One region of the Lacrimispora sinapis genome, then DNA from elsewhere that is predicted to be linked to it. Evidence: riboswitches for the same ligand, from Rfam matches in the RefSeq annotation. Region 1 holds a riboswitch; the other holds the start of a gene.

Evidence for each region. Region 1 has a riboswitch for cobalamin ahead of VIG27_RS17170 (energy-coupling factor ABC transporter permease). Riboswitches for the same ligand answer to the same signal wherever they lie in the genome.
Region 2: another riboswitch for cobalamin. It lies ahead of VIG27_RS08775 (ABC transporter substrate-binding protein); the one in region 1 lies ahead of VIG27_RS17170 (energy-coupling factor ABC transporter permease).

What each region holds. Positions count from the first base shown of each region.
Region 1 is NZ_CP141832.1:3,629,099-3,643,925, reverse strand. It holds gene VIG27_RS17205 (amino acid ABC transporter substrate-binding protein) at 1-137, shown strand, start outside; gene VIG27_RS17200 (amino acid ABC transporter permease) at 162-812, shown strand; gene VIG27_RS17195 (amino acid ABC transporter ATP-binding protein) at 823-1,587, shown strand; gene VIG27_RS17190 (hypothetical protein) at 1,688-2,326, shown strand; gene VIG27_RS17185 (ABC-F family ATP-binding cassette domain-containing protein) at 2,490-4,130, shown strand; gene cbiQ (cobalt ECF transporter T component CbiQ) at 4,305-5,081, shown strand; gene VIG27_RS17175 (energy-coupling factor ABC transporter ATP-binding protein) at 5,113-5,976, shown strand; cobalamin riboswitch at 5,990-6,176, shown strand; gene VIG27_RS17170 (energy-coupling factor ABC transporter permease) at 6,302-7,051, shown strand; gene VIG27_RS17165 (energy-coupling factor ABC transporter substrate-binding protein) at 7,053-7,370, shown strand; gene VIG27_RS17160 (exodeoxyribonuclease III) at 7,486-8,241, shown strand; gene VIG27_RS17155 (ABC-F family ATP-binding cassette domain-containing protein) at 8,270-10,084, shown strand; gene VIG27_RS17150 (alpha-amylase family glycosyl hydrolase) at 10,116-11,945, shown strand; gene VIG27_RS17145 (MarR family winged helix-turn-helix transcriptional regulator) at 11,932-12,369, opposite strand; gene VIG27_RS17140 (ATP-binding cassette domain-containing protein) at 12,381-14,642, opposite strand.
Region 2 is NZ_CP141832.1:1,888,131-1,902,957, forward strand. It holds gene yhbY (ribosome assembly RNA-binding protein YhbY) at 1-242, opposite strand, end outside; gene obgE (GTPase ObgE) at 257-1,540, opposite strand; gene rpmA (50S ribosomal protein L27) at 1,708-1,998, opposite strand; gene VIG27_RS08740 (ribosomal-processing cysteine protease Prp) at 2,002-2,340, opposite strand; gene rplU (50S ribosomal protein L21) at 2,343-2,651, opposite strand; gene VIG27_RS08750 (ribonuclease E/G) at 2,839-4,026, opposite strand; gene VIG27_RS08755 (TIGR03936 family radical SAM-associated protein) at 4,019-4,729, opposite strand; gene VIG27_RS08760 (TIGR03960 family B12-binding radical SAM protein) at 4,713-6,578, opposite strand; gene VIG27_RS08765 (ABC transporter ATP-binding protein) at 6,794-7,546, opposite strand; gene VIG27_RS08770 (FecCD family ABC transporter permease) at 7,572-8,642, opposite strand; gene VIG27_RS08775 (ABC transporter substrate-binding protein) at 8,639-9,658, opposite strand; cobalamin riboswitch at 9,889-10,094, opposite strand; gene VIG27_RS08780 (methyl-accepting chemotaxis protein) at 10,139-11,935, opposite strand; gene VIG27_RS08785 (hypothetical protein) at 12,024-12,416, opposite strand; gene VIG27_RS08790 (UbiX family flavin prenyltransferase) at 12,468-13,031, opposite strand; gene VIG27_RS08795 (SLC13 family permease) at 13,063-14,442, opposite strand; gene VIG27_RS08800 (non-oxidative hydroxyarylic acid decarboxylases subunit D) at 14,483-14,689, opposite strand; gene VIG27_RS08805 (non-oxidative hydroxyarylic acid decarboxylases subunit C) at 14,715-14,827, opposite strand, start outside.

The DNA.
Region 1 (14,827 bases):
GAGTAGGCTTTAAAAAGGGAAATGAGAAGTTAAGAGATCAGGTTCAGGAGCAGTTAGAAGCCATGGCAGCCGATGGCACCTTAAAGAAGATTTCAGAACAGTGGTTTGGCAAGGATGTTACCACTGTTGCAAAATAAAAGAACGTAATTGGAGGAGTAATCATGACTTTCATACAGATACTATCACAACTGGCAGGGGGGATGTGGGTCAGCATTCAGATCTTTGTGGTGACCCTGATCTTTTCGCTTCCCCTGGGACTATTGGTTTCCTTTGGAAGGATGTCAAGGAACCCGGTCATAAAGGCCATTGTTAAATTCTATATTTCAGTCATGAGAGGAACGCCCCTGATGCTTCAGCTGATGGTGGTTTATTTCGGTCCATATAACTTATTCGGTATAAAGGTGGGGAATGATTACCGCCTTTATGCTGCGTTTATCGGATTTGTCATCAACTATGCGGCGTATTTTGCGGAGATTTACAGAAGCGGCATCCAGTCCATGCCTGCGGGCCAGTATGAGGCCGCCAGGCTGCTTGGCTATACAAAGTCCCAGACTTTTTTCCGCATTATATTTCCTCAGGTGGTCAAACGGATTCTTCCTTCTGTCACCAATGAGGTGATCACGCTGGTAAAGGATACCTCTTTAGCATTTACCATCAGCGTCCTGGAGATGTTTGCCGTGGCAAAAGCGCTGGCTTCTTCCCAGACGAGCCTGATTCCCTTTGTGGCAGCAGGACTTTTTTACTATGTCTTTAACTTGATCGTTGCAGTCGGGATGGAATCCTTAGAAAAACGGATGAATTATTATGAGTAGGAGGACCGAGATGTATTTACTGGAAATGAACCACGTGAAAAAATCATTTAACGGCCAGGAGGTTTTAAAGGATATTTCCCTGTCCGTAAAAGAGGGGGAGATTGTCTCCATCATCGGTCCCTCCGGTTCCGGGAAATCCACCCTCTTACGATGTGCTGCCATGCTGGAGCAGATGGACCAGGGGGAGCTCATTTATCTGGGCGAAAAAGCAGCATATTCCGGAACAGAGGGAAATTCCGTCTACGCAGCCAAAGACGTGCTGCGCCGGATTCAGAAATATTACGGGCTGGTATTCCAGAACTTTCATTTATTCCCTCATATGACGGTGATGAACAATGTGATTGATGCTCCGGTTCATGTGCAGAAGCGAAACAAGGAGGAAGTCAAGGCAGAAGCCATAAAGCTGCTTCAGAAAATGGGACTGGAAGACAAGGCAGAGGCATATCCCTGCCAGCTTTCCGGCGGTCAGTGCCAGCGTGTGGCGATTGCCAGGGCTTTGGCTTTACATCCCAAGATCTTATTCTTTGATGAGCCTACCTCCGCTTTGGACCCGGAACTGACAGGAGAGGTCTTAAAGGTCATTAAATCCCTGGCAGAGCTTCAGATCACCATGGTCATCGTCACCCATGAGATGGCCTTTGCCAGAGATATCTCCGACCGGGTCATCTTTATGGCAGACGGAGTCATCGTGGAGGAAGGGACACCGGAGGAAGTGTTCTCTTCCATCAATGTCCGCACACAGAGTTTTTTGGGCAGGTATAATGAAATCTTGTAGAAATTGGAAAATTTAAGAAAAAAGAAAAAGATTTTTCACAATCGGATGGTATACTGAAATCGCAATCATCGTTGAAGCATAAAAGAAAGAAGGGAAGTTTATGAAAAAAACATGGATGGCAGCATTGCTTATCTGTTCGGCCCTTGTCTTTACGGCCTGTGGAAGATCAGCTGTTAATAAAGAAACAACCGGGACATCGGCTCCGGTTCAGAGTTCAGGAACCTCGGCTGAGGTAAGCACAGAAGCTCCCGGCGAAACAGAGGAATTTAAAATCCTGACCGGCAAGGTGGTAAATGTTACCGACAACATGGATCAGATCACCGTATTGAATGGGAAAGCAGAGACTACCCTTGATTTAGACCGTGTGGCAGTAGAGACTTCCTATGCGCTTGAAGATGGAGTAGAGGTTTCCGTGGTTTATAAAGGGGAAATCTCCGGTGATGATGCCAAGAATGCGAAGATCTTACTTGTGTTAGATGCCCAGGAGAGCATGAAAGTGCAGGAAGTCACAGGAATCGTGACAGACCAGGCCATGAGCACCTTTACCATCAAGACCGAATCCGGAACGGAGATGGGCTTTATGAAAGACAATGCAGAAGGTCTGGATTCCGATGTACTTGGAAAGGCCGCAGATGACAGCAACGGAAGCGGAGCAAACGTGAAGGTTACTTATGTGACGGTCAAATATGATGCAGGAAGCGCTTCTAATTTTCCTCTGAAGGTAGAAGCTGCCAAATAAGAGAAAGTAATACCCCAGGAAATCCCGGATAACCAAGGCTTTTTTGATAAAAGGCTTGCAAATTCGGGATTTTCATGTAAAATAAGAGAGATGACAGCGGAAGGGTCTATAGACCCTTTTTTTATGGTTTTTTCATAAGCAGATCACAGAAAGGAAATTTAAGATGATTAGTGCACATAACGTAACATTAAGAATCGGGAAGAAAGCTTTGTTTGAAGATGTAAACATTAAGTTTACTGAGGGAAACTGCTATGGTATGATCGGTGCCAACGGTGCTGGAAAATCCACATTCCTTAAGATTCTTTCCGGTGAACTGGAGCCTACAGCCGGTGACATCGTCATTACACCAGGACAGAGACTTTCCTTCTTAAAGCAGGATCATTTCAAATACGATGACTTCCAGGTACTGGACACCGTTATCATGGGAAATACCAGACTTTATGAGATCATGAAGGAAAAGGATGCCATCTATATGAAGGAAGACTTTACCGACGAGGACGGCATCAAGGCAGCAGAGCTGGAAGGCGAATTCGCTACGATGAACGGCTGGGAGGCGGAATCCGATGCAGCAAACCTTTTAAATGGTCTTGGGATAGAAACCGATCTGCACTATAAAACCATGAGAGAATTAAACGGTGCGGAAAAGGTAAAGGTGCTTCTTGCACAAGCCCTGTTTGGCAATCCGGATATTCTTTTGTTGGACGAGCCGACCAACCACCTGGATTTAGATGCGATTGCATGGTTGGAGGAGTTCCTGATAAACTTTGAAAATACGGTGATCGTGGTTTCCCATGACCGCTATTTCTTAAATAAAGTCTGCACCCACATTGCGGACATTGATTACAGCAAGATCCAGCTTTATGCCGGAAACTATGATTTCTGGTATGAATCCAGTCAGCTTATGGTAAAGCAGATGAAGGAAGCAAACCGGAAGAAGGAAGAGAAGATGAAGGAACTGCAGGACTTTATCCAGCGTTTCTCCGCCAATGCTTCCAAGTCAAAGCAGGCGACTTCCAGAAAGCGTGCCTTAGAAAAGATCGAGCTGGATGACATCAAGCCTTCCAGCCGTAAATACCCATACATTGATTTCCGTCCCGCCCGTGAGATTGGAAACGAAGTGCTGACCGTCAATAACTTATCAAAGACCATTGACGGTGTGAAGATCCTTGATAACATCTCTTTCACCTTAAACCGTGAAGATAAGGTGGCTTTGGTAGGGCCTAACGAACTTGCAAAGACAGTTCTCTTTAAGATTCTTGCAGGAGAGATGGAGCCGGATGAAGGCGATTACAAGTGGGGGCTTACCACTTCCCAGTGTTATTTCCCAAAGGATAATACGGCTGAATTTGACAACGATGATACCATCGTTGACTGGCTGACCCAGTATTCCCCGGAAAAGGATGCCACCTATGTACGAGGCTTCCTTGGACGTATGCTTTTTGCCGGTGAAGACGGTGTTAAGAAAGTGAAGGTGTTATCCGGTGGAGAAAAGGTGCGCTGTATGCTTTCCAAGCTGATGATTTCCGGTGCCAATGTTCTGATGCTTGATGAGCCGACGGACCATTTGGACATGGAGTCGATTACCGCACTGAATAATGGTCTTGTGAAGTTCCAGGGAGTTCTTATTTTCTCCTCCCGTGACCATCAGATCGTTGAGACCACAGCAAACCGTATTATGGAGATCGTAAACGGCCAGCTGATTGATAAGATCACTACCTATGACGAATATCTGGCAAGTGATGAGATGGCTCGTAAGAGACAGGTATTTACTCTGACAGAGGAACAGGCAGAAGAGAACAATTAATCCATGTAATTTACCGGCTTGAAGGTAAATCACATAAGAAGTTAATCCCCTGAATGAATGATTATTATAACACTCATTTGGGGGATTTTTTTGTGACCCATGATAATATGCAGGTTATTTTAAAGCGTGATTGAATATTTTTCTCATATGACGTATAATCGCCTTTAAAAGGAGGTGAAAACGATACATACCATTGATTATTATGCTTATGTTTCCGGGATGAAGGGCTGGAACTCCCAATTTAAGGCAATTGTGGCTGTGGCAGCCTTGTTTTTTTGCATTGGGGCGGATAAGGTATGGGTGTCCATGCTGGTGTTTCTGCCCATGTCTTTTCTGACGGTATTTGTGGGAAGAGTTTCATGGAGAAGTTATTTGGCTCTTCTTCGGATTCCGTTAGCCTTTCTCCTGATGGGAACTGCGGCCATTGCAGTGGGCTTGTCCCCCGTACCCTATGGGAACGTTTCTGTATCGGTGTTTGGATATTATCTGTATCTGACAGAGGATGGGCTGCGGATGGCGGTCCGGCTGATTTTAAAGGCGATGGCGGCTTTAAGTGCCATGTATATGCTGGTGCTTTCCACTCCCGCAAGTGAGATCATCTGCATATTTGGCAGGCTTCATGTACCTAAGATCATTTTGGAGCTTATGAATATGATTTACCGGTTCATTTTCGTGATGATGGACACCCAGTACCGCATGAGGCTGGCAGCCGAATCCAGACTGGGATTTTTGGGGTTTAGAACCGCCTGCCGTTCCTTTGGCAGTTTGGCCGGGAATTTATTTGTGGTTTCCTTAAAGAAAGCGGGGGTCTATTATGATGCGCTGACGGCCCGCTGCTACGATGGGGAGCTTATGTTTCTGGAAGAGGAAAAGAGGCTGAAAGGGTGGCAGATCTGGGCGGCAGTCAGTTATTTTCTAATTCTTTTCCTGGGATACCTGCTGTCCATTTAAAGATAGCAAAGAGAAGGAGAGGTGAGGAAACATGGAGGAAATCCTTTTACAGGCCGAAAATTTAAGCTATTCCTATGAGCAGGGCAAAGAGGTATTAAAGGGAATCAGTTTGACGGTAAAAAAGGGAGAAAAAATCGCAGTTTTAGGTTCTAACGGAGCGGGAAAATCAACCTGCTTTTTCAATCTGAACGGCGTATATCAGCCCAGCACCGGAAGAATTATTTATCGGGGGAAGGAGATTAAAAAAAAGGACTTAAATGAACTTAGAAAAAATGTGGGAATCGTCTTTCAGGATGCAGACAATCAGATCATTGCTTCCACGGTATTTGCAGAGATTTCCTTTGGCCCTATGAATTTAAAGCTTCCAAAGGAGGAAGTGCGGCGGCGGGTGGTAGCTGCCATGGAAGATATGAATTTAAGCGGGTTTCAGGACAGGCCCCCCCATTATTTAAGCGGAGGGGAGAAAAAACGGGTCAGCATCGCAGATATCCTTGCCATGGAGTCTGAGATCATTCTATTTGATGAGCCTACGGCGTCTTTGGACCCGGTAAATGTGGAAATGTTAAAGGATGTTCTTGATAAGATGAGGGCAATGGGGAAAACTCTTTTGATTTCCACCCATGATGTGGATTTCGCGTATGAATGGGCGGACCGGGTGCTGGTCTTTGCCGATGGGCGGATCATCGCCGATGGTCCGGTTAAGGACGTATTTGAATCAAAGGAGGTGTTGGAGCAGGCAAATCTAAAAAAGCCTGTGCTGATGGAGGTTTATGAAAGTCTGGTGGGGCATGGTGTTTTAAAAAAGGGGGATCGTTTTCCGAGAAATACAAAGGAGCTGGAGGTCCTTTTAAGCGAAATTCCAGAAATTTACAAAGAAATTGACAGAATGGTGTGAAACGTCTAAAATAGGAGAGTATTACGTGAAAGGTGCCTGTGTACATTCTCCGCAGGATAATAGGGAAAAGGGTGAGAATCCCTTACGGTCCCGCCGCTGTAAGTGTGGAGCACAGTTTCATAGATCACTGGGAAACTGGGAAGAGAAACTGCTGTGAAGATCCATGAGTCAGAAGACCTGCCTTTCATTTCGCTACGCACAGGTTACGAGTGATGACCGGTGCCGGAAGTCTTTTTGTTGTGCAAAGATTTCTTAAACAAGCGCCTGTCTGATGAGTGGGAATCATCGGATGAGAGGGGCTTATTTTTTTGGAAGGAGAATAACAATGAGTAAGAAAGAAAAAAGTATTATGAGACTTGCAGTCGCATTTGCACTGGCCTTTGGGATCATGCCAAGTGCCTATGCCATGCACATTATGGAGGGGTATCTGCCTTTGGGATACTGCATCGCCTGGGGAGCGGTGTGTGTACCGTTTCTGGCAGCAGGATTTTTCTCCATCAGGAAAACCCTTAGGGAAAACAAAAGAGCAATGACCATACTTGCCATGTCAGGAGCGTTTGTATTCGTCATTTCCTCTTTAAAAATCCCGTCTGTCACAGGAAGCTGTTCCCATATGACCGGAACGGGGCTGGGGGCCATTTTGTTCGGTCCGTCGGCTGTGAGCATTCTGGGGATCATTGTTCTGATCTTTCAGGCGATTTTACTGGCTCACGGAGGACTGACCACGCTTGGGGCCAATACCTTTTCCATGGCGATTGCAGGGCCTTTTGTATCTTTTGGAATTTATAAATTATGCAGGGCTTGTAAGGTCAACAAACTTGTCAGTGTATTTCTGGCCGCCATGCTGGGAGATCTATTTACATACTGCGTGACCAGCATTCAGCTGGCACTTGCTTACCCGTCAGAGGTGGGCGGTGTGGCTGCTTCTGCCGTGAAGTTCTTAGGTGTTTTTGCGCCTACCCAGCTTCCTCTGGCAGTCATCGAGGGAATCCTTACTACCGTTATCATCATGACGCTTGAGACCTATGCACTTCCCGAATTAAAAGCCATCGGATTTTCAAAGGAGGTTCGGTAAAATGACAAAGAAAAACAAACAGATCGTAGCCGCACTTTTGATTTTGGTATGTTTGATCGCGGTCATTCCGTTATTTGCCGTTAAAGGGGCAGAGTTCGGCGGGTCCGATGATGCAGGAAGCCAGATGATCTCTGAGATCCGGGGCGCGGAGTATGAACCCTGGTTCACTCCCGTTTTTGAGACCGTGATCGGCGGGGAGCTTCCCGGCGAAGTGGAAAGCCTTCTTTTCTGTCTTCAGACCGGAATCGGCGTGGGAGTCATGGCCTTTTTCATGGGCCGTTTTGTGGAACGGAAAAAATGGCAGGACAAACAGAAGTAAGAATACGGAAAAATCCATTGATTTGGGGGCTGTCGCATGTTTCGTGCGCAAGCCCCCTTTTCTAATTCATGGGGGAATGGTATACTAGACCTATCTTTAGACCGAGGTGAAAACAATGAAAAAAATGATTTCCTGGAATGTAAACGGCCTTCGTGCCTGTGTGGAAAAGGGATTTTTGGATTATTTTAAAGAAGTGGATGCAGATGTATTTTGTATACAGGAAAGCAAGCTGCAGGAAGGACAGATTGATCTGCCCACTCCCGGCTATCACCAGTACTGGAATTATGCCGAAAAAAAGGGATATTCGGGAACTGCCATATTTACCAAAGAGGAACCCTTGTCGGTGGCTTACGGGATTGGAGCAGAGGAGCATGACAAAGAGGGACGTGTGATTGCCGCCGAATTTGACGAGTATTATGTGGTTACCTGTTACACTCCTAATTCACAGAATGAGCTGGCCCGTCTTCCCTACCGCATGACCTGGGAGGATGCATTTCTGGCTTATGTAAAAAAGCTGGAAGAGAAAAAGCCGGTAATTCTTTGCGGGGATTTCAATGTTGCCCATAAGGAGATCGACTTGAAAAACCCGAAAACCAACCGTAAGAATGCCGGTTTTACCGATGAAGAAAGAGCGAAATTTTCCGGTCTTTTGGAAGCCGGATTTGTGGATACCTACCGCTATTTCTACCCGGATACCGAAGGGGTGTATTCCTGGTGGTCTTACCGCTTCAGTGCCAGACAGAAAAATGCCGGTTGGCGCATTGACTATTTCTGCGTTTCGGAACGCTTAAAGGACAGGCTGGAGAGCGCAGCCATCCATACGGAGGTTCTGGGCTCGGATCATTGCCCGGTGGAGCTTGTGATCCGGTAATGGGAAAGACAGGAGAGAAGGATAAGGAATGAATTTACTGACGATTGAACATTTGACAAAATCATATACGGAACGGCTGCTGTTTGACGATACCAGCTTCAGCATTAATGAAGGAGAAAAGATCGGACTGATCGGCATCAACGGTACGGGAAAATCCACGCTTTTGCGGATTGTTGCAGGTCTGGAGGTGCCGGATGAGGGAAATGTGGTTAAGGGCAGGAACCTGGATATCCGGTTTTTATCCCAGAATCCCAAGTTTCATGAGGGGGATACCATTTTACAGAGCATTGTCCGGGAAAATGAAGGACACGAACATGTGTGGGACTTGGAGAGCCAGGCGAAGACCATGCTGACAAGGCTTGGCTTTACGGACTTTGACTCCAAGGTGGAGACTTTATCGGGAGGCCAGAGAAAGCGGGTGGCTTTGGTCAGCGTCCTGCTTTCCACGGTAGACCTATTGGTTCTTGACGAGCCTACCAACCATTTGGACAGCAGTATGGCGGAATGGCTGGAGGACTATCTGCGCCGGTTTAAAGGCGCCCTTCTCATGGTTACCCATGACCGGTATTTCTTAGACAGCGTGACCAACCGGATCGTGGAACTGGATAAGGGAAAGCTTTACAGCTACCAGGAAAATTATGCGGGCTATTTAAAGCTGAAGGCAGAACGAATGGATATGGCGGCTGCCTCGGAGCGAAAACGCCAATCCATTTTAAGGGTGGAGTTAGAATGGATGCAGCGGGGAGCCAGAGCCCGTTCCACCAAGCAGAAGGCCCATATTGAGCGGTATGAGACGCTCAGAGACCAAAAGGGGATCGAGCTTGACCAGACTGTGGAGCTGGATTCCATCGCAAGCCGGCTGGGCCGTACCACGGTGGAGCTTCAGGATATATGCAAGGCCTATGGTGATAAGGTATTAATGAAGGATTTTACCTATATCTTCCTGAAAAATGACCGCATCGGAATCATCGGGCCAAACGGAAGCGGAAAATCCACGCTGATGAAGATCATCACCGGATGGCAGGAGCCGGATTCGGGAACCGTCACCATAGGCCAGACGGTGAAAATGGGGTATTTTTCACAGGAAAGCGAAGATATGGATGGCAGCTTGAAGGTCATTGATTACATCCGAAATGTGGCAGAGTATGTAAAGACAAAGGATGGCAGCGTCAGTGCCTCCCAAATGCTGGAACGGTTCTTATTTCCGCCCAGTGTCCAGTATACCACAATTGATAAACTGTCCGGCGGAGAGAAAAGAAGGCTTTATCTTCTCCGGATACTGATGGAGGCACCCAATGTGCTTCTCTTAGATGAGCCGACCAATGACCTGGATATTCAGACGTTGACCATTTTAGAGGATTATTTAGACAGCTTCCAGGGAATCGTTGTTACCGTATCCCATGACCGGTATTTCTTAGACCGTGTGGTAAGACGGATCTTTGCGTTTGAAGGCCAGGGAAAGGTGACCCAGTATGAAGGCGGGTTCACGGATTACCAGGCGGCATTTCAGGAAAAATACCCGGATGGATTACCTGGTCAGAGCGAATCCAGGCAGAAGAAAGCAGACAGCGGGGAGAAGAAGGCGAAGGAACGGCCTAAACTGGAACGGAAGCTTAAATTTTCCTATAAAGAGCAGAAGGAATGGGAAACCATTGAAGATGAGATCGCAGGTCTGGAAGAAGCGCTGGAGGGCTTAGACGGACAGATGGCGGAGGCGGCCAGTGATTACAGCCGGTTAAATGCTCTGATGAAGGAAAAATCAGAGAAGGAACAGCTTCTGGAGGAGAAGATGGAGCGCTGGATGTACTTAAATGAACTGGCAGAACAGATTCGGAACCAGTGACAACACAAAAGAGGCAGAGGAGTAACCAGGTATGGAACAGTACAGATTGAGAGCGGAGAAGGAAATATTTCCCATGGGACAGACCATGGTACTTAACGGAATTCATTTCAGCGTAGCCGCAGAAGGAGAAGACTGCCGTGTTTTGTTCTTTAAAGAGGGGGAGGAGGAACCATTTCAGACACTATCCTTCCCCCAAAAGTGGAGACGGGGAAATGTCTTTTCCATGACGGTATCAGGGGACTTTTCCGGCCTTTTTTACTGCTTTGAGATTGATGGAAAACGGTTTCCCGATCCTTATGGAAAGAGGTTTACAAACCGGGAGGTATGGGGAGATTTGGACCAGGCCCAGCGTCTCCAGCTCTCTCCCTTAGAGGTCTCGCCCTTTGACTGGGAGCAAGACCAATTGCCTCAAATCCCTTATGAGGATACCATCATTTACCGGATGCACTGCCGTGGCTTTACCAGACACAGTTCTTCCGGGGTGAAAGACAAGGGCACGTTCCGGGGAATTATGGAAAAAATCCCGTATCTGAAGGAACTGGGAATCACGGCGGTGGAGTTGCTGCCGGTCAATGAATTCCAGGAGGTCATAATGCCGGAATATGTGCCTGGAAATCCATTTGGTGTGGATAAACCCACTGGAAAATTAAATTATTGGGGATATGGGCCGGGATTTTACTTTTCGCCTAAGGCTTCCTTTGCATCTGGGGAGTCTGATCCTGGGATAGAATTTAAAAACCTTGTGAAAGCCCTTCATAAAGAGGGAATAGAATTGATCACCGAACTCTATTTTACAGGGAAAGAGCCGGCTTCCTTTGTGCTTGATGTGGTTCGTTTCTGGGCAAATGAATTTCATGTGGATGGAATCCACTTAGCCGGCTTTCCGCCTTTGGACATCCTGAGAGACGATCCGTATCTGAGCCGGATCAAGCTGATTGCCGGCTCGTGGGGGGAGAGACCAGGAGAAGGGAGAAAGCACCTGGGAGAATGCAACGACGGTTTTTTGGTGGATATGCGCCGGGTGCTAAAGGGAGACGAGGACCAGATGAAGAAATTGGCATTCCGTATCAGGAGAAACCCGGCGGAACATGGCATCATCAACTATATGGCAACTACCAACGGCTTTACCATGATGGATATGGTTTCCTACGACACCAGGCATAATGAAGGAAACGGGGAAAATAACCGGGACGGCAATCCTTACAACTATTCCTGGAACTGCGGAGCCGAAGGGCCGACGAAAAGAAAAACGGTTTTGGAGTTGAGAAAAAAACAGCTTCGCAATGCATTTCTTCTTCTTTTTTTGAGTCAGGGCACTCCTCTTATTCTGGCGGGAGATGAATTTGGTAATTCCCAGTCAGGCAATAACAATGCTTATTGCCAGGACAATGAGGTGTCCTGGCTGAACTGGAATTTAAGAAAGAAAAACCAGGATCTTTTTGATTTTGTAAAAGCCCTGATTGCCTTCCGGAAAGCCCATCCGGTATTTCATATGCCAAAAGAGCCGAGACTGATGGATTATTTAGCCTGCGGACTGCCGGATATGTCCTACCACGGCGTAAGAGCCTGGTGCCCGGAGTTTGACAATTTCAGAAGGCAGTTAGGGGTCCTTTTCTGCGGGGAATATGCAGTGAAACCGGATGGCACGAAGGATAAAAGCTTCTATGTGGTCTATAACATGCACTGGGAGCCCCATGAATTTGATCTGCCCAACCGGAAAGAGGGAAAGTCATGGCATGTGGTGTTTCATACGGACGCGAAGGATACCGGCGGAAGGTATGAAAGCGGGGCGGAACCAAAGGCGGAGGGCAGACGATATCTGGTTCCGGCAAGGACGATCGTGGTGTTTATGGAAAAGTAGCGTGTTGGTTTTCCGCATACAAATCCGTAATTTTCCGGCACATGGCTGAGAATGTTTCTACTTCTTGTGGAGTCAGTGCTTGTTCAATCAAATCCATAATTTCATTTCCCAGACGTTCCACCCGTCTTAAAAAGGCAATTCCCTCCCCGGTAAGCACAATGTTATAGGACCGGCGGTCTTTGGTCTGCCGTTCCTGCGTGATATAATTTTTTTCCAGCAAACGTTTGGTCAGCTTGGAAATGCCGGACTGGGAAATGCCTTTCATTTCCGCCAGTTCCTTGGCGGTCTTTGGCCCCTGTTTAAATAGGGTATCCAGAATATAATACTGAGCGGTTGAAACGCCCTCCACGTTGAACCGGTTGGTATTGGAAACGATCATGCATTGAAAAGGAACATAAGTTTCTTCTAATTTATTTGAAGCCATTTCACATTCTCCTAAATTTTCTTAATATAGTTCTTTAAATAAGTCCCTGTCAGGGAATTTTCGCAAGAAATAATATCTTTTGGCAGTCCCGAAAACAGAATTTCTCCGCCATTTTGCCCGGCATATGGACCCAGGTCAATGATCCAGTCCGCCTGACACATAATGTCCAGATTATGCTCAATGACGATCAGAGTGGAATTTCGATCTACAAGGCGGTTCATCATGTGGATTAACTGGCTGATATCGGCCATATGAAGGCCGGTGGAGGGTTCATCAAGCACGTAAATCTGACTCTGGTTTTCCAGTTCAGATGCCAGCTTGATGCGCTGCAGTTCTCCGCCGGATAAGGTGTTTAATGGCTGACCCAGTGTGATATAGGTGATTCCCACGTCAGACAGCCGCTTCAGTACGGTTACGATCTCCATTTCGTGAAAAAATCCCAAAGCCTCTGATACCGTCATTTGGAGGACATCGCCAATGGTTTTTCCCCTTAACCGGTAATGAAGCACTTCTTCTGTGTAACGCTTTCCGTGGCATTCCTCGCATACGGTTACTATGGTATCCATAAATGCCAGGTCCGTATAGGTAACGCCTAAGCCTTTGCAGACCGGACAGGCGCCTTTGGAATTAAAACTGAACAGCGATGCACTGACCCCATTGGTTTTTGCAAACAGCTTTCTGATTATATCAAAAATTCCTGTAAAGGTGACAAGGTTGGATCGCTTGGAAGCTGGTATTCCTTTTTGGTCAATCAATACCGTTTCAGGGTAAAACTCAGGTAGAATCTGATTGATCAGAGTGCTTTTTCCAGATCCGGCGACTCCGGTTATCACGGTCATGACTCCTTTTGGGATATCTACGGACACATTCTTTAAGTTGTGGAGTGTGGCATTGGATAGCGAGAGCCATCCCTTTGGGGTACGGGGAGTTTCTTTCAACGAAGGACGGTGTGACAGATAGGTTCCTGTCAGAGTACCGGATGCTTTCAGACCCTCATAATCTCCCTGATAGACGATTTCACCGCCATGGATTCCGGCCCCCGGTCCCATGTCGACCACATGGTCTGCAATTTGGATCATATCCGGGTCATGCTCCACAATCAACACGGTATTGCCCTTGTCGCGTAAAAGTCTCATAAGTCCGTTGATTTTGCTGATGTCGTGAGGGTGAAGTCCGATGCTTGGTTCATCAAAAATGTAAGTTAAGTCTGTTAAGCTGCTTCCCAGCTGGCAGACCATTTTGATCCGCTGGGATTCACCTCCGGAAAGCGTGGAGGTTTCTCGGCTCAGACTTAAATAATCCAGCCCAATGGACACCATATGCTGCAGCCGGCTTGTCAGTTCGCAAACAATGGGCGCGGCCGCAGGAACAGTGATGGACCCGATAAAATCCAGCAGCTGGCTTACCTGCATATCCGCACATTGGGAAATATTTTTCCCGTTGATCTTGCAGGAAAGCACCTTTTCATTGAGCCGTTGCCCATGGCAGCAGGGGCAGGTTTGTTTGGTAACAAAGCCCTCGATCTCTTTGCTGTATTTCACCTTTTCGCCTTCTTCCTTTTTTAGAAAGCTCCGTTTAATCCGGGGGATGAGTCCCTCGTACAGTGAGGTCTTGTGCCATTGGGGGTCCGGGTTCTTCAGCTTCATGTTGTCGGCGTATAGCAGCAAATCCATTTCCTGGGAAGTAAAATCCCGGATCTTTTTATCGTTATCAAACAGTCCGGAGTGAATATAACGTGTATGCCGCCATCCGCCTGGTTCAAACGTCGGGAAACGTATGGCACCTTCATTTAAAGATAGATCTTTATTTAACAGGCGTTCAAGATCCACCGCTTCTATTGTCCCAAGACCCTGGCAGCCGCCGCACATTCCCGCCGGATTATTAAATGAAAAAGCATCGGAATATCCTGCAAACGGTTTGCCGATCCTGGAAAATAAAAGGCGGAGTAAGGAATAAGTATCTGTTATGGTTCCTACGGTTGAACGGGCATTGCCTCCCAAGCGTTTCTGATTGATAATAAAGGCCACAGAAAGACCTTCCATGGAATCCACATCGGGTTTTCCATAATGGGGAAGGCGGTGGCGGATAAAGCTGGTGTAGGTCTCATTTAACTGTCTTTGGGATTCTGCTGCGATGGTATCAAATACCAAAGACGATTTGCCGGAACCGGATACTCCCGTAAACACTGTGATCTTCTTTTTGGGGATATTGATATCTATATTTTTTAAGTTCCGTTCCCTGGCTCCGGTCACCCGGATATAATTATTGCACATCGTGTCGCCTTTCTGACTGATATATGAAATGGTTAATATATGAGCGGGTTAAGTATATTTTAACATGGTTGATGTTTCGTTTCAATGCTTCCATGATTTTTATTTGTAAGAGAGCTATGATGGCACATTTTTCGGGGAAGGGCTGGACGGGATTCTGGTTTTTTAAATAACATTGTTGCCAGGTG
Region 2 (14,827 bases), 1.7 Mb from region 1:
ACAATACGCCTTCCAATCACCTGAACGACTTCTGAACGGGTACGCTCTGACAGAACCGCAGCAATGGTACTGCCATCATCCAGACAATTTTTCAATACAGTTATTTTTATTAATTCCCTGGCTTCCAGTGCCTCAGCAATTGCATTGGTTATCTCCGGAGTCAGGCTTGATTTTCCAATTTGGAAAATCGGATCTATATTCATCGCCAATCCTTTTAAATAGGATCTCTGCTTACTTGTCATAATATTCTCCTTGTTTACTTGTAATAGTCAAATTCCAGACCATACATTCGGACAGTATCGCCCTCTTTGATTCCTGCCCGTTCCAGTTCATCTAATATTCCGTTTTCTTTTAAGAAGTTCTGGAAGAAACGGAAGCCTTTTTCTGATTCCAAGTTGGTATATCCCAGCATTTTATCAATTCTTGGCCCTTCCACCACGTAGACGCCATCTTCTGTTACTTCTACGGTATAAGGCAGCAAGACGTTTCTCAGCCCCTTCAAATCAAATTCCTTTTCAAAAATAACAGGACTTAGGTTTACCGTCTGAAGCAGCTCATAAATGGCAAATAACAGCTCTTTTACCCCTTGTCCGCTTACTGCAGATATAGGATATACATTTACTCCCTTAGGTTCAAATTCTGCTTTTAACTTCAAAACGGGATTCTCATCTTCATCAAAAATCGCATCGGTCTTATTGGCAGCAATGATCTGAGGACGTTCTAAAAGCTCTGGGTTATAGGCTTCTAATTCCTTGTTAATGGCATGGATATCCGCAATGGGGTCTCTGCCCTCTGTGGAGGCAGCATCCACCACGTGAACCAATACTCTGGTACGTTCAATATGGCGGAGAAAATCATGTCCTAATCCAACCCCTTCAGAAGCACCTTCAATAAGTCCTGGAATGTCGGCCATAACAAAGCCTTTGCCTTCGGCCAGATCAACCACACCCAGATGGGGATTCAAAGTCGTAAAATGATAGTTGGCAATCTTAGGTTTGGCATTGCTGACTCTGGATAAGAGCGTCGACTTTCCTACGTTCGGAAAACCAACCAGCCCCACATCGGCAATTACTTTTAATTCCAGCTGAACCCAAAGCTCCTGAGCCGCTTGTCCTGGCTGGGCATATTTGGGAGCCTGCATGGTGGGCGTCGCAAAGTTCATATTGCCCTGGCCGCCTCTGCCGCCCTTTAATATCACTTCCCGGCGGTTTTCTCCGGACATATCCGCAATGACTTTCCCGGATTCAAAATCCTTGATAACAGTGCCTTCCGGAACTTTTATCACCAGGTCTTCCCCGTCTTTTCCATGACACCGGCGTTTTCCGCCGGGTTCTCCGTCTTTTGCTAAATATTTGTGGATGTGGCGAAAATCCGTTAAGGTATTGAGTCCGTCCTCCACTTCAAATATGATGTCACCGCCCCGGCCGCCATCGCCGCCATCAGGGCCTCCGCACGGAACGTAAAGTTCTCTCCGGAAGCTGACATGGCCATCGCCGCCTTTTCCGGATCTAATATATATTTTTGCTCTATCGGCAAACATTCATTCACCTGTTCCCTTTCTACTTTATCTGAAATTTAGGTTCCACCTCGTTCTTAAGAGGATAAAAACTAAATTGAACATGAGCATCGAAAATAGGAAGATACAGATAAATTTATTATCTGTATCGTAAAAAACGGCTCCATACGTAAGGTATGAAGCCGGTCCAATTATTCGTTAATTACTTTTGGATAAACAGAAACCTGCTTTTTGTCTCTGCCTTTTCTCTCAAATCTAACAACGCCATCCACTAAAGCGAATAATGTATCATCACCGCCGCGGCCTACGTTGATGCCTGGATGGATATGAGTTCCACGCTGTCTGTAAAGAATATTGCCTGCTAATACAAACTGACCATCAGCTCTTTTGGCACCTAATCTTTTGGACTCGGAATCTCTACCGTTTTTGGTAGAACCAACACCCTTTTTATGAGCGAAAAATTGAAGGTTCATTTTTAACATAACTTACACCTCCTTAAATCGGATTTTAATATATGGTTCTCCATATTCCTCCTCAATATCCTGTAAACCAAATATGAGAGAATTCATAAGGAGTCGTGACTCGGAACTAATCGATGAAGTGAAACGGAAATGAAAAGCACCTGTCTTTTCTTCCTGATCTACTTCAAAGGAATCTTCTGTAAATTGCTCTACGCTGTTGGACATGTTGAATGTAAGAGCTGATACTGCAGCACAGACAAGTTCCTGTCCATCCTGAGGATCATCTGCAAGACCTGCATGTCCTACCATTTGAATTCCTGTATAATTCTGTTCTGAATCAACAAATACGGTTACTCTAATCATAATTAAGCATTGATCTTTTCGATCTTAACCTGTGTATAAGACTGTCTGTGACCGTTTTTCTTATGGTATCCGGACTTTCTCTTATACTTGTAAACAATAATCTTCTTAGCTTTGCCTTCCTTCACAACTGTACCGGTTACGGTAGCACCTGCTACGGTTGGGCAACCAACTGCTAATTCACCATTGTTTACAACAAGAACCTGATCAAATGTGACAGCTTCGCCAGCGTCAACACCAAGCTTCTCTACTTTAATGATATCGCCTTCCGCTACTTTGTACTGCTTTCCACCTGTTGCAATAATCGCGTACATATGGCACCTCCTATTATCATTACTCGCCAACTTCGGTGTTTCATAAATTATGAAAACTTTTAGACCTCATTGTGCGGCATACTTAATTAATATAGCATTCTATGGCAGTTATGTCAATATTTTTTTATGCAAAATTAAATCAGGTTTTTAAGCAAATGCAGTTAAATGAATTTAATTTGCATTCTTTTTATGGCATTTGGGAAATCTGCTCGTATAGAGGTTTTCGTATTTTTTTTCTGGTGACTTCCACAAGATTCAGCTTCGTTATCTCCACAACCGTTGTTTTGACCGGATCTTTTGACAGAATATCCGTAAGCCGTGTGACCAGTCTGTTCCTGTCTTCCTCCGTATCCATGTCAATGAAATCAATGATTATGATTCCGGATAAATTTCTCAGCCGGAGCTGATGTCCGATTTCTTCTGCAGATTCCAGATTAATCTTCATGATCGTATCCCGCATCTCTTTCTTTCCGGAATACTTTCCGGTATTTACATCAATAACGGTCAGCGCTTCTGTTGGTTCAATCACCAGATAACCGCCTGATTTTAACCAGACTCTTTTCCCCAATGCCTCTTCCAGAGTTTTATCAATCCGGTAAAGCTTTGAAAGGGGAAGCAGCGGATCTTCATAATAAACCAGAAGGTTCAAATCCTCCGGCTGGTTCTGAACCAGATAATCTTTCACAGCTTCATAAATATCAGGTTCATCTGTGACCACAGCCTCAAGCGTGGATTTAAAACTGTCTCTTAAGCCGGTCAAATACGAAGGTGCGGCACTGTACAGCAAGCTGTAGCAGGTTCTGTATCTGGCATCTTTTAATAATTTCTCAAGGGTATCCATAAGGTCTTTCAGTTCGTTCTGAAGTTCCTCCTCCGAAGCACCGTGGGCATTGGTCCTTACAATAATTCCGAAGTCCTCCCCTTTTACAGGTTCCAGTTGAGACTTCAACTTCTGCTTCCATGCCTGATCCGTGATCTTAGAGGAAAAACCGATCTGCTTTTTTCCTGAAGTCAAAACAAAATAACGGCCTGTGATATTTAAGTTTCCGGTGAGGACCGGTGCTTTGGATTTCACAGCATCACGTTCAACCTGAACGATGATCTCATCTCCCTGCCGCAGTTTTGTGCCGCAAGGGCGGCCGTCTGCAAAATGGACCATATTATCGCCGAGTTTTAGATACCCCATCTGCCCCTGTCCCATATCTACGAAGGCAGCGTTAATATTTTTTACAATTTTATTCACTTTTCCAATATAGATATTGCCAAGAACAGATTGGTTCTCTTCTGATTCGATTTGAATCTGTATCGCTTCTTTTCCAGAATGAAGGAGGGTGAGAACAGAGCCGTTCCATCTTGTTATAATCAGCTTACTCACAGGACTCACCTAATTGGCCCAGAGGCACAAGGATACGGTTCTCTTCGTCTCCGGTATTGGCATAAACTTCCTCTCTCTGAACATGAAATGCAAATTCAGGCAAAGGAAGCCCCAGGAAGTTATAATAAGCCTCCATCACCAGATCCGGTTTTAAGTTATCCGCACTACCGGCAGATACTTTCATGAAGATGGTTTCGTCATTGACAGAAAGCTGGTAAATTCCTGGCTTAATGTCAACCTCCTTCTCCCCTTTTTTGGTTTTCTTCATTATAACGATCTGAGGCTGATTGATAAATGCTTCCAGCCCCTTAAAAAATCCGTCCTTATCCTCCGGCTGTTTTCCCTCTCGAAACGTCAGGGTATAGTCAGCGGCAGCTACCAGAGACATGGCATTTTTCGCACGTTCCTCTAAGATGCGGCATTCCAAAATATGGATTCCGTCAACCATGGCAGCATTTAACTGGTCCATCAGGGTTTTGGTATCCGTCATGGAATTCACTTCAATGTCCATGTATTCTCCATTGCTTGTAAGTCCTACGCCCAAAGGTGCCGCAAAGGACATGATTTGATGAGGGCTGAACCCTTCGCTGTATTTAATATCAATGCCTGCTCTTCTTATGGCCTTTTGGAAGTAACGCATCACATCCAGATGTCCGATAAACTTTACAGGTCCATGTTTGGAAAATTTAATTCTTAGCTTCATAGCAGATCCCTCCTTTGAAACTCATGGCTCCACACCCGGTACAATGCTGCCGGCAGTTGGGAGTTACTTTTTCGCCGATGGCGTTCTGCCATTCTCTTTTTAAAAATTCTTTGGTCACTCCGGAATCAATGAAATCCCAGGGGAATACTTCCTCTAAGTCCCTTTCTCTTGTGGTATAGAAATCCGGATCAAGTCCGCAGCTTTCAAAGGCTTTCATCCAGATATCATTTTTAAAGTGCTCTCCCCAGGAATCATAAATGGCACCGTTTTTATAGGCTTCTTCGATCAAAGCAGAGGTTTTTCTGTCGCCTCGTGCCAGTACACCTTCCAAAACGGTCAAATCCGCTTCATGATAATTGTATTTCAGGCTCTTTTTATTCAGCATTGTCCGGAACTTGTCCTTGACAATGTAGGCTCTTTCTAAAAATTCCTCTTTTGTACACATTCTTGCCCACTGGAAAGGAGTAAACGGCTTTGGTACAAAGAAGGAGGAGCTTGCGACTACCTGAACCTTTCCGTTTCTCTGTTCCTTTGGAATTTCATAATAAGTTTCTGCAACTTTTTCAGATAACTCGGCAATGCCTTCCATATCTTCTACGGTTTCAGTTGGCAGACCTAACATAAAATAAAGCTTGACCCGGTTCCAACCGCCCTGAAATGCTTCACTGGCACCTTTTAATATGACTTCTTCGGTCAACCCTTTGTTGATAACATCTCGAAGCCGCTGCGACCCCGCTTCCGGCGCAAATGTCAGACTGCTTTTGCGGATATCCTGGACCTTGCTCATAACCTCCAGGGAAAAAGCATCAATTCGAAGAGATGGAAGAGAAATATTCACCCCTTTGTCCTTAAATTCATCAATAAGGAAATTCACAATTCCCTCTAATTGAGAATAATCACTGGAACTTAAAGAGCTTAAGGAAATTTCCTCGTGTCCGGTGCTTTTTAATAATTTATAGGCGTAATCCTTTAAATACTCCAGGCTGTGTTCTCTTAACGGGCGGTATACGTTACCGGCCTGGCAGAAACGGCAGCCGCGGATACAGCCTCTCTGGATCTCCAGCACCACACGGTCCTGGGTAACTTTTATAAAAGGAACAATGGGTTTTTCAATATAGAAAGCATCGTCCATATTCGTTACCAGCTGTTTTCTGACTTTTTCTTTTGCATGAGGATTGTTCGGCTTCATGCTTTTAATGGTACCGTCTTCGTTGTATGATACATCGTAAAAAGCAGGAACATAGATGCCCTCTATTTCAGCGGCCATCTCAAGAAATTCTTTGCGGCTTCCGCCGTTTTTCTTATTTTCCTTGTAGCGGTCGATCAGGTCAAAATAGACGGTTTCTCCTTCGCCAATATAAAACAGATCAAAAAACTCGGCCAAAGGTTCGGGATTATAAGCGCATGGCCCGCCGCCGATAATGATTGGATCTTCCTCTCTGCGGTCTGCGGTATGAAGCGGAATCTGGCCTAAGTCAAGGACCTGCAGGATGTTGGTATAACTCATCTCATACTGAAGCGTGATTCCGATAAAATCAAATTCCTTTATTGGGTCCTGTGATTCCAGGGCAAAAAGAGGGATGTTCTGTTCCCGCATAATCTTATCCAGATCGGTCCACGGGGAAAAAATACGTTCGCAGTAAATATCATCTCTGCGGTTGAACATATCATATAAAATCTGCATTCCCAGATGAGACATTCCAATTTCATATACATCAGGGAAACACATGGCAAAACGAACCTCCACCGCAGCCGGATCCTTTTTGGCCATGTTGAACTCATTGCCGATATAGCGTGCAGGTTTCTCGATTTTCATTAAGATTTCATCACTTAAAGCTAATTTTTTCATGGTAATTCCTTTTTTTACATGTGAATGGTTCACATTTTATGATTGGTGCATTGTGGCAGGGATACAAAATACAACAGGAGATTTACCTGTTATTTCATAATATACTGCATAATTATAAAGTACTTTGGGGGATTAAGCAACACTATTTGGTAAAATGCACTCAATAAAAAGCTGGAAAACCGCCAACTACGAGCCCTCGCAATTGGCGGTTTCAGCTAATTCATCTGCAAATCAAAATCCAGGGTTCCATCTTCTTTTTCAAAGGCAAACCCGTCCACACCAAATACCCGGCGGACCGTTTCTTTCTTTAATACTTCTTTTGGTTTTCCATGACACACATTTTTTCCCTGGTCCATCAGATAAAGGCAGTCGCAATAATGGGCGGCAAGCCGCAAATCATGTAGTACAATTATAATGGTTTTTTTACTGCGTTTCAACGTATCCAAAATAAATAGCTGGTGCCTGATATCCAGGTGATTGGTAGGTTCATCAAGAATAATGGTATCCACGTTCTGGGCAAAGGCTCTGGCTATAAAAACCATTTTTCTTTCTCCGCCTGAGAGATTTTGAATGTTCCGGTCCTTCATAGAAGCGATTCCCAGCCGTTTTAAAGAATCCATTACAATATCCGTTTCTGTTCTTTTTCTCTTTTTACCTTTTGTAGAAACGGCCATAGAAACGATTTCATAGACGGTAAAGTCAAAGATACAGCTGCTCTCCTGACCCACATATCCATAGAGTGATGCAAGCTGTTTGTTGCTGTAACCGTTAAGTGAAGACCCATCGAGAAAAATATCCCCGGAATCCTTTGGATATATGCCAAGGGTCGTCTTCAATAACGTAGATTTCCCACAGCCATTGGGTCCGATGATCCCTGTTATTTTACCGCTTTCAGCCTCTAAGTTCACACGATGCAGGATTTTTTTTCCTCCCAGACGGACGCAGATGTCACGATATTCTATTTTCATATCTCTCCTTTAATAACCGATTCATTTAATCCTGTGCTCCGTAATTTTTCCGGATCATCAAATATAGAAAAAAGGGCGCACCTACAAAGGCTGTGATAATTCCGATGGGAAGTTCTGCGGACCCGAAAGCGCTTCGGGCCATACTGTCCGCCCAGATCAGATAAATGGAGCCGACCAGTGCGCTGAGAGGAACTACAAACCGGTTGTTGCTGGAGCGGACCAGCATCCGTACGACGTGGGGAACTACCAGCCCTACAAACCCTATGATTCCTGTAACGGAAACAAGAGAAGCTACAATGACCGAGCATACCAAAAACATCCCAATCCGGAAATGCTTTACCGACAGACCGAGTGCGGCTGCATCCTCGTCTCCCATCATCATGATGTTTAAGTTGCCTGCCTGCCAGATACAGAGGACCAGTCCGGTCAATACTCCAAAGGCCGGTCCCCCAAGCGTGGTCCACTGGGACGCAGCCAGGCTTCCCATCTGCCAGTTATAAACGGCAGCAATGCTCTCGGAACTTTTCGCAATAAAGATAAGGAAGCCTGTCACCGCACTCATGACCGCATTTATGGCTGTACCAGAAAGCAATAATGTAACAGGACGAAGCCTTCCTCCTCCTGCAACCTTTGCCATGGTATAGACCAGTACCGTGGAAACGACCGCCCCCATCATAGCCATAAATGTGGTTTGGTACTGGCCGTTAAAAAACGGAATAGGGAGAAGGAGGGCACATGCCGCCCCAGATGATGCTCCTGATGAAATTCCAAGAACATAGGGATCAGCGATGGGATTAAGGACGAGAGCCTGCATCACAGCACCGCATAATGCAAGACCCGCCCCGCACAGGGCACCAAACAAAACCCTGGGAAGCCGTATGTTCCAGATGATCTGATACTCCGGTCTGGTCCACCGTCCGGCTTCCAGTTCCTTACCGCCATGAAAAATCTGATCCGCGAGAACTCCATAAACGGTAGTCAGGGGGATGTCTGCAGAGCCTTTGGCAATGACCAGTAATACTGAAATGAAAAGCAATAAAATCAGGATGGGAAATAAAAGAATTCCTCTTGTATTTTTCCTTGTTTCCTGTCTCATTTTTCAAACTGCTCCGGGTAGAAATATTCCGCTAAGGTTTTGCAGGCATGGGAAGCACGAATGTCCTGCATCACAGCGACCAGAGGTATGGTCAGGTACGCCTGTTTTTTTACGGCAGTCACATCAGCAAGGGCTGGATTATCATTGACAAATGCCATTTTCTCTTCGATGGTCTGCTGTCCGTAATCATTAAAGATGATAATATCAGGATTTGTCTGAACAATGGTTTCCACACTGGTATGAAACCAGCGGGAATCGGCCATATTTCTGGTCACATTGATTCCTCCTGCCAGCTCAATGAGATTGCTCTGCAGTCCCGCTGATGTGGTATAGAGCTGATTCCCTTTAAAACTATCCATAACGAATACTTTTACTTTGTCTTTTTCCCCGATTCCGGATACGGCCTTCTGGACACCGGCAATTTCCTGCTTCATCTGTGCGACCAACGCCTGTGCCCGGTCTTCCACCTTAAATATTTTGCCAAGATTTTCAATGTCTGTGTAAACATCTTCTATGGTTTCATTTTCCACAATGGTGCCGGTTATGGTATAGCAGTTAATTCCCTTGCTCTCAAACATCTCATAGCTGCCCCACTTGCTTTCCTGGAAAGAACTGATCTGTCCGATGATCAGATCCGTATCCAATGCCACCGCATTCTCATGGGAAGTATCTATCTCCTTAATGGAACGGAATTTTTCTTCCAGTTCCGGGAGAGGCGCTTCCGCTTTGTTTGCCGGAACATTCTTTCCGGCTATATAATCCTCCAGTCCAAGCATAACCATATTTTCCGCACTGTAAAGATTACAGCAGAGCACGTTTTGGGGCATGGAGGTAAAGGTAATGGTCCTGTCCCCATTTTTTATAACCACCTCCCCATATTCCTCTGTGCTCCCTGCTTCCGGCGAAGAGGACTCTGTACCATTTACTGAGGCCGTAACGGAAGAGGCTGGTTTTTCCCCGCAGCCTGTGAGGGACAGTGCCAGGACAGCTGCCAGGGCAATCATTTTCTTTTTCATCTTTGGTCTCCTTTTTCTTGCTTCATGATTGATATAGGATATATCCTATGATCCATAGTCAGGATTTCAACCGGAAAACACAAAATAAAAACCCTTAGCATTTGCCTGAACCGCAAATACTAAGGGTATTAACCTATTCGAACAACGAATCCATCATCAGGCGTACAAAAACAATACCTTGTCCGTTCCTGACATGATCCATAATCGCTGTTCCCATCGTCATCCGCGAGGAAATCACTGGAAACTACGGCAGTTCTTCTGACTTAAGCGTTCTGATTTGTTCCTCAGCAGTTTTTTTACCTTCCCAAGATCTCTCTCAGTGGCTGGAATCATCCACAAAAAAACCAACGCTATCACAGCAGCGGGACTATGCAGGAATCTCACCTGGCTTCTCTATTAATCGGCACATGGCCGAACCGTAATTCTTTCTATGAAATTCATAGGTATGATAACTTATAAAAATTATAATGTCAAGTCAATCTAGTACTTTCCTAATGAATTCTCTGAACGGTATGAAATATCTTCTGCCGGTACAGAGTCCCTCACTGGAACCGATCTATTGGTAGAAAGTTTAAACTTAGCGAGTTCATCCCGCAGGACTTCGGCCTGTGCGGTCAGTTCCTCACTGGAGGCAGAGCTTTCCTCTGCAGTAGCCGCATTGGTCTGCACCACTGCAGACACCTGTGATAATCCCTGGTTGATCTGTACGATTGCCTCCGTCTGATCTAAGGAATCTGATTCAATTTCCTTTATGGATGTACTAACCATAGAAGCCTTCTTTGAAACTTCATCCAAAAGCAACAGGGTTTCGTTGGCTATCTTTTCTCCTTCCAATACCTTGCTGTTGGATTTCAAAATCAAGTCTGCGGTCTGTTTCGCTGCTTCTGCAGATTTTGCGGCCAGATTTCTGACTTCATCCGCAACCACTGCGAAGCCTTTTCCTGCTTCTCCTGCTCTGGCTGCTTCCACAGCTGCGTTTAGAGCCAGTATGTTTGTCTGGAATGCAATATCTTCTACAAGCTTTGTAACCTTGGATATTTCTTCCGAAGACTGGCTGATCTCCCTCATTGCCGCATTGAGGTTTTTCATGTAGTCATTGCTTTGGAATACACCGTCTCCAGCCTGTTTTACATACTCAGTGGCTTTACGCACAGAGACAGTATTCTTCTCCGCTTTCTCTGTTACGCTTTGAATGGCAGAGGACAATTCCTCTATGGTGGCGGCCTGCTCTGTGGCGCCTGAAGCAAGTGCCTGGGATGCGTCTGCAACCTGTCCGGCACCGGAATTAACCTGGTCCGCAGATGATTGAATGACCAACATGGTTGAATTCAGTGCCGCTGTAGTCTTGATCAGGGACTGTTTAATTGCAGCAAAATCTCCTACATAATCCAAATCAACGGAAATGCACATATCCCCGTGGGAAAGCGATGTCAGCTTTGCAATGATATCTTCGATATATGTCGTAAGTCTTTCGTTGGTATCCCGAATGCTTGCAGCCATACGGCCGAGTTCGTCTTCACTCTCATAATGGATTTTTTTATGAAGATTTCCTTTTGCCATTTCTCCGTATACTTCTTCAATTTCTCTGACTGGAGTAAGAATGGCACGTACCAGTACAAAAATCACACCCCCAGTGGCTAAAATGGCAGAAATCAGAACAACAATCAAAGTTATCCAGGACTGTGAAAGAATATTGCTGGTTGTTTTTGCTTGTATTGCTTCTTTCTGCGCACCTGCCGCATTCATGTCATCCATGAGTTTGGCAATCTGGTTGAATGCCGGTACAAACTCATCATAGAACAGAGCGTAAGCTGTTTTTGTGTCTTTTTTCGTTGGATCTTTAATCAGATCAACAATCTTTTTGCGGGCTGCTTCCGCCTTCGTTACATATTCCATTACCTGGGCAATGTTTTCATCATTGGCTGAACTGCGCTGTCCGGAAGAAAATGCTTCCATGTTCTTCTTAAAGCCTTCCACGCTCTTGTCCGATAAGTCAAGAGATTCCTGATAATCTTTACCGACTTCTTTATCTATGATTGCCATCACCAGATACCGCTGTACGGAAACCATGTTGACCTGTGCAGTTAAATTATAGGTGGTAAGCGGGTAAGTGAATTTTGAGTACATTCTGACCTGCTCTCCAATACGGGATATGCTTATGGCTGAAGTAGCCATAGACACAACTAATATGATAAATACAATTCCAAATCCTACCGTAAGCTTCCATTTGACCGGCAGCTTCTTTAGAAAAACTTTTGGTTCTTTTTTCTCTTTCATAATATACCTCCCATTGCGTTTTGGTAACCCGTCACTTACTCTTAATGCGTTTCGTTTTCATTCACAGGCTTTGCTTGATTTCATGTTTCTATTGAATTTTTTTATTTAAATATTTTTGTAAAAATGCAGTTACCGCAGCATCTGCATTCATACAGATAAGCTCTATGTCTTTTGCTTCTGCCTGCTCCACATGGATTCCAAGGCTGACGGATACCGGCTCCCCGGAAGCTTTGCAGATTTTTTTTGCGATCTTCTGTGCCAGTTCTGCATCTTTATGACCAGGCACCGTAATTGTCCATAAATCACAGCTGGACAGCTTTTGGCCATGGGCCTTTCCCCCGGGTGATGCCAGTGCCACACCCCCAAGATGGGGTTTTTCGCCTCCTCTTACGAAGACAACAAGCCCCCATCCATCTGTATCGTGAACCGTTACCTCCACAACATGTTTCCCTTTTCCACAGGTTTCACTTATCATAATCATACAGCCTTTCTTAAAAACGTTTTCCCCCGTCTCTCTCATGCTCTGTTTTGGTCAGTTTACACCATTCCACGGAACAAAGCTTTTATGTTCAATCCCAAACTGCATCAGTACTTTCCCCACGACATGATTAATCTGGTCATCAAGAGATTGAGGATTATTATAAAACGTCAACATGGGAGGAATAATTGTGCAGTCCAAATCAGCGGCCGCCGCCATATTGCGAAGATGTATTTTGCTGAGTGGCATTTCTCTTGTACATAGGACAACTTTTCTGTTTTCTTTGATACAGACATCTGCCGCACGTATCAGTAAATTATCGGTATATCCACTTACGATGCCCGCCAGTGTTTTCATGCTGCAAGGCATGACGATCATACCGTCAGTCTTATAGGAACCACTGGAAATGGCCGCCGCAAGATTATGCACATCATAAAATTCATCTGCATAATCAAGCAGCCGCTGAAACGGTAAATCTGTTTCCAGTTCCCAGCTTAGTTTTGCAGAATCAGATACCACCAGATGCGTCTCACAGCCTTCCACTTCTTTTAACGCGCGAAGTAAATAATAGCTCATGATCACCCCGGTAGCACCGGAAACTCCAATAATTATTCGCATTGATTCACATCCTCTTTTTGTAGATTTGCCTCTATATCAGTCCAAGAAAAGAAAACCATGAAACCGCAAAAATAACGGTCAGAAATACAGGCACAAGCAGAGGAATTCCCATCTTCATGGTTTCTTTCTGGGTATACATTCCGTTTTCTTCTCCCAATCCCACCAATACATTCAGATGATGGAACGGCATCACATAATGGGAATAAATCACCAGGTAAATAATGGCTGCAACGACAAATGGATCGATTCCCAGCGCATTGGTACAAACAAGAACCGCAGGGACTACGACTCCCATTGCGGCAATGACCGAACCGATAAACATGTGAATCACAACTGCGATGACACCAATAAAAATCGCAAGCATAAAGATATTTTCCGGCATTTTTTCAGGTAAAAGTGTAACGGCCAGCCAATCATTCAGCCCGGTTTCTGCTCCCACCTTTCCGATGGCAATGGCTGCGGTAAGAAATACCAGCACATGGACGGGCACCTCTCCCCATTCTTTTGCCGTCAAAACATTCCCAATTACAGGAAGGGACAAACACATGGCCACGGCAAACGTCACCCAGCCCACATCCAAACCGGTAACCCCACTGGTAACCCATAGGATGATAGCAATCACGATCCAGATCAGTGTCCGTATCTCTGTTTTACTGATCTTGCCCAGATCTGACTGTGCCTTTTTCACCTCTTCAAAATCCATATGAACTTCCTTTGTTGGTTTGAATAAAATAAAAATCAAAAGGATGTTCAGCAGACTTAAAAAGATGGCCGGAGGACCCATGATCACAAACCAGCGCACAAAGTTAATGCTTTCTGTGGAATAGCTTATAACCAAAGGATTGATAATGGATTCACCGGTCATAAATATAAGCGATACCGGAACCGAAGCAGCAAATACGGTGAAGCCTACTTTAACGGCATCCTCTTTTGGCAGCCCGGCCGCCTTTATGATCACGGACATCACGGACATGATGAGAAAGGCCCTGGACCATGGATTCGGGATCAGCAATGATAAAATAAGCGTCAGCACAAAAATCCCTATAATAATGCTTTTCCATGATTTTACAAATTTCAGTATGTACATATAAGAAATCCGTTCTCCCAGTCCTGACCGTTTCACCGCGGTCGCAATCATGTAAGCACCGATAACCAGCCAGAGTGTGGACCCCGTCCAGCTTGCAAATATTACCTTCGTATCAGCCAGTTTAAGAAGGCACAGAGAAACAATATAAAAACCGCCAACGTATCCCGACTGGGCCACTTGCGTGGCCCACCAGACTACCGTCATCAAAGTCAATCCAAGAAATACCTGTCCTTCCCATGCCAGCCCGTTCAGTGGAAGGAGCAAGGCAGCGATCAAAACAATAATGCCGCTGAAAAAACCTATAACCTGCTTATTGTATTTCATCGTAAAAGCTCCTTTCTTTTGAGGTATACTGCCGCCGGGGTTATTTATCAAGCGGAGGAATGGGAGGGATCACGGGCAGTTGATCAATCTGTTCCCTGGTCAGTTTGAACTTATCATGCACATTGGGAGTTTCTGTGGAGCGCCAGGAATAAAAGCAATCCATACATTCGTAAACTTCCCAGACATTGCCAACCGGTGAAGTTGCAATTACTTCAATTTTATTGCCGTCACAACGTGGACATTTCATATTTCATTACCCCTTTTCTCATTTGTTATTTCATGTTAGACATCAGATCCCGGATCAGTGCCTCATACTTCTCATAGCCAACAGGTGGTTCCAGCAGTTCCACTTCCCGCGGATTCGGTTCCGGGTCTTTCGGTGTGG